2 regions of the Paraclostridium sp. AKS73 genome follow, and region 2 is predicted to be linked to the other one. Evidence: predicted binding sites of a transcription regulator. Region 2 holds the regulator's gene; the other holds the start of a gene.
What was found. The regulator HrcA, encoded in region 2, represses chaperone genes, less so after heat shock. The targets are predictions, from matches to a motif close to TTAGCACTCNNNNNNNNNGAGTGCTAA.
Positions count from the first base shown of each region.

Region 1: a site for HrcA is predicted at 1,178-1,204, ahead of clpB (ATP-dependent chaperone ClpB). Genes of this name have one in related genera too.

Region 1 covers NZ_JAIXHU010000003.1:67,333-69,758, forward strand. The annotation lists gene clpB (ATP-dependent chaperone ClpB) at 1-1,107, opposite strand, end outside; gene LEQ07_RS03010 (hypothetical protein) at 1,419-1,748, opposite strand; gene LEQ07_RS03015 ((2Fe-2S)-binding protein) at 1,921-2,220, opposite strand.
Region 2 covers NZ_JAIXHU010000002.1:140,586-143,011, forward strand. The annotation lists gene grpE (nucleotide exchange factor GrpE) at 1-505, opposite strand, end outside; gene hrcA (heat-inducible transcriptional repressor HrcA) at 521-1,540, opposite strand; gene hemW (radical SAM family heme chaperone HemW) at 1,643-2,426, opposite strand, start outside.

The DNA of each region.
Region 1 (2,426 bases), on a different contig from region 2:
TCTTATTCCATGATGAATTTCAAATCTTTCTTTAAGTCCACGAAGTATTGAAATTGTATCATTAACACTAGGTTCTTCAGCCATAACTGGTTGGAAACGTCTTTCAAGAGCCTTGTCTTTTTCAATATATTGTCTATACTCATCAAAAGTAGTTGCTCCTATACAGTTTAGTTCTCCACGAGCTAACATAGGTTTTATTAAATTTCCTGCATCCATTGCTCCATCAGTTTTTCCAGCTCCAACTATTGTGTGTATCTCATCTATAAATAAAATTATCTTACCTTCTGCACCTTGTACCTCTTTAAGAACTGCTTTTAATCTTTCTTCAAACTCACCTCTATATTTAGCCCCTGCAATTAAAGATCCCATATCTAATGAGAATATTACTTTATCCTTTAATCCTTCAGGGACATCGCCTCTAACTATTCTTTCAGCTAGTCCTTCTACTATGGCTGTTTTACCAACTCCTGGCTCTCCTATTAATACAGGATTGTTTTTAGTTCTTCTTGATAATATTCTTATAACTCTTCTTATTTCTTCATCTCTTCCTATTACAGGGTCTAACTTGTTTTTCTTAGCTAATTCTACCAAGTTTGTAGCATATCTAGCTAATGCTTCATAAGTTCCTTCTGGATCTTGAGTTTCTACTCTTTGATTTCCTCTAACTTTTGATAGTACATTTAAAAAATCATTCTTATTTATATTATATTGCTTTAATATCTTACCTATATTTGTTTTTGATTCAACTTCCATTATTGCAATCATAACATGTTCTACACTTATATATGCATCTTTAAATTCTTTAGATATTTCTTCTGCTTTAATTAAAATTTCATTTATCTTTCTTGTAGCTGTTACTCCTTGTGAATTTATACCTTCACCATGTATTTGTGGTAATTTATTAAGTTCTGAATTTATACTGTTATTAAATGCATCAACAGACACGTTCATCTTTTCTAGTATATTTGGAATAAGACCATCCTCTTGATTTACAAGTGCACTTAATAGATGTATTGCATCCACTTGTTGATTATGATTTTTTACCGCTATATTAAAAGCTTCATTTAAGCCTTTTTGTACTCTTACTGTCATTTTTTCTATATTCATATACACAATACCTCCGTTATCTATAATATATATTAATTATTTATAAGTAATAATTTCTAAATTATTTTTATTATCACTCTTTATAATTGAGTGCTAACAAAGTTGTTATTAATATAATATATTTATGATTTAGCTTTGTCAATATATTTTTAAATTTTTATGTTTTTATATAAAATAAAGCTATATCTTAATATTAAGATATAGCTTTATTTTATATAATGCTTATTTTTCTCTTCTAATTTAATTCTATCAACTCATTTATTAAACCTTTAACCTTTTGATATACATCAGCCCCCCATTTTACAATACTACTACTTTCGTTGAATCCAAAACCATCCGAATTTTTCCAAATATATCAATATTATCTTTAATATTGTTTGGTAGTTCTTTAATTTTTCTATCTCATCTTCTCTGAAATCTTCATTTCCTATAAAGTCTTTTGTGAATCCAATTACATCAGAAGTAATATTTTCAACTGTTAAAGCTGCATTTTCTAGCATACTTGATATAGAATATTCTTTATTAGAATTTGATTTTTTAAAAAGGTTAAAATCTCCTAAGGATTCACATCCTGTAGTACTAAAAATAACAACTGATAAAGTTAATATTATAGCTAATTTTTTATATATTTTAATATTCATAAAATAATCTCCTTTAACTAATTTATAAATATATTTTAATATTTAAATCTTAAAGTAATCTTTCTTTAACCTTAAATAATTCTTAAAATTTATTTTTTCAAAACTGTCAAACCAAAAAAGGATATGTATTAATACATATCCCTTTTTAAAGCTATAATAAAATCATAATTAATTATCTTTTATTTTCTATGATATTTGATATAATTCCTTTACACCTTCCACATCCTGTACCTGCTTTAGTTACTTCTCCAACTTTTTCAACTGTATCAGCTCCATTTTTTACTGCTTCTACTATTGTTTCTATTGATACATTCTTACATTTACATGCATTTTTTATAAGAGTTTCTACTTCTTTAAGCTCTTCTTCATTTTCAATAACTATATCTGATATTTTTTTAAGTTCATCAACAGTTCTAGCTCCTTGTACTTGAGCTTTTCTTACTTTTAAATATTTTTCCATTTCTAATGCCATCTATATATCTCCTAATCTTTAGTTATTTTTTTAATGTATAAATTTTATTATTATATATATATCCATTATTAATAGATTATAAACAAAATTCTTAAAATTAAAAAGCACTGATTTGATAGTATTCACTTTCAAAATCAGTGCTTTTTTAGGAGTAATATCAAATTACATCCTATTCCTCTTTTGACTTTTATTAAATATAGTTTGCA
Region 2 (2,426 bases):
TATACCCTTTTTGTAAAACCATAACCACTTGGTTTGCTGGTGTTCCATCTACTGGTTCTTGCATAACTGCTAAGTGTAGGTTTGGATCAAATTCTTGACCTTCAGCTTCTATTTCTTCTAGTCCAAATTTTTCAAATGTAGCTTTTAATTGTTTTTGCACCATATCTATGCCTTTATACATGTTATCTTCTTTATCTGTACAAGCATCCATAGCTCTTTCCATGTTATCCATAACAGGTATTAATTCATTTAATATTTTCTCATTAGCAAATACACCCATAGTTTCTTTCTCTTGTTGAGTTCTTCTTCTATAGTTTGCGTACTCTGCTTGAAGTCTTTGAAGAGTATCTGTAAGTTCTTCTATCTTGCTATCTTTTTCATCAGCTTCATCTACTTCTTTAGCTTCAGTAGCCTCTTCTATAGCTTCTTCGATAACTTCTTCTACTTCCTCTGATGAATTATCTTTTATATCTTCTTGTAATTCTTCTTGTATATTGTTTTCCAAAACTTACACCCCTAACTATTTTTTGTTTAGTAGTAGTCCCATGTAATTTAATATAGAGTATACTTTTGAATAATCCATCCTTGTTGGACCTATCAAGCTTATTTTACCTACTACATTTTTATCTATATTGTAAGTTGCAGTTATAATACTACAATCTTGAGCTACCTCACATTCATTATCGCTTCCGATAATTATATTTAGGTTTTCTTTTTGTATTCCTTTAGATTTGAGCATACTAGATATATTTTCTTTCTCCTCTAGCATATTTAGAAATGTTTTAGCTCTAACAACATCACTAAACTCTGGAAAATTGAATATATTAGTTGCTCCGCTTAAGGATATCGCTGTATTATTTTCTTCAAAATCAAAGTTTAGCGCATCAATAAGCTTATCAATAAATAAAGAGTTTTCTGTTATTTCATATTTTATATAGTTTAGAAAATCTTCATCAATTTCAGTTATATTTTTTCCTGAAAGCTTTTTAGTAAGATTATCAGAAATTAAATTAAGTTTAGATTGATCAATCTGTATATTGGTTGATATAATAGTGTTTTTTATTTCACCTTTTTCTGTAACTACTATTAAAACCATACTTTTTTCATCTAATCCAACCAATTGAACATGCTTTATAACTTGAACATTTGATGTATTTTTAGTAACAGCTATAGTTGTATAATTTGTTAACCTAGATATCAACTTAGATGTTTCATGTATCAAATCTTTCATATAGTTCATGTTTTGGTTTATTGACTCTTCTATTAAATGTTTTTCAATATCATTTAATTCACATGTACTCATTAAAGAGTCAACATATAACTTATATCCTTTTTCTGAAGGAATTCTCCCTGAGGAGGTATGAGGTTGAATCAAATATCCTAATTCTTCTAGGTCAGCCATTTCATTTCTTATAGTGGCTGCACTAACTCCTAACTCATACTTTTTAGAAAGAGTTCTAGACCCTACAGCTTCTGCAGTTTCTATATAATCTTTAACAATAGCTTTAAGGATATTTAGTTTTCTTTCATTTAATTCCATGTAATCCAAAGCCTCCTCTTTGTTAGCACTCATTTAATTGGAGTGCTAAAAGATTATATATATTTTATATCACTTTAAATTTACTTTGTCAACACTTTTTGATTAATTTAAAAATTCTATGAACACACTATTAGAAATTTCTCTTCCTTTTTGAGTAAGAGAAATGTTTTTTCCATCGAATCTAACAAGCTCTATTTTTATAAGCTTATCCATAACTTCTTGGTATATATCATAAAAATCTGTATCAAATCTTTCTTTAAATACATCTATATTTATGCCTTCATTCATTCTAAGTCCCATAAATATAAATTCCTCTATCTTATCTTTTTTCGTTAATTCTATTTCTTCACTAACAGGCCTTATATTTTGCATAATACACTTATTGTATTCACATATATCTTCTATATTTGAATATCTAGTATCCCCTATAAATCCTGACGCTCCTGGCCCTAACCCTAAATAGTTGTCACACTTCCAATATATAATATTATGTTTACATTCTAAACCTTCTTTTGAATAATTAGATATTTCATACTGGTTATATCCATGTCTTTTTAAAGTGTCTATTGTATAGTTATACATATTTATATCTGTATCTTCATCTAGTAATTCAAATTCCTTATTTTGATACATATCATATAACTTCGTTCCCTCTTCTAATATAAGTGAATACGCAGATATGTGTGACGGATTTAACTTTATAATTTTATCCAATGTATCTTTCCATTCTTGAGTTTTTTGGTTTGGAAGCGCATACATTAAATCTATATTTATATTTTTAAATCCTATATCCAATGCATCGTAATAGTTTTTCTCAAATTCTTCATATGTATGTATTCTTCCTATAGATTTTAAATGATAATTTTGAGTAGCTTGAAGTCCTATA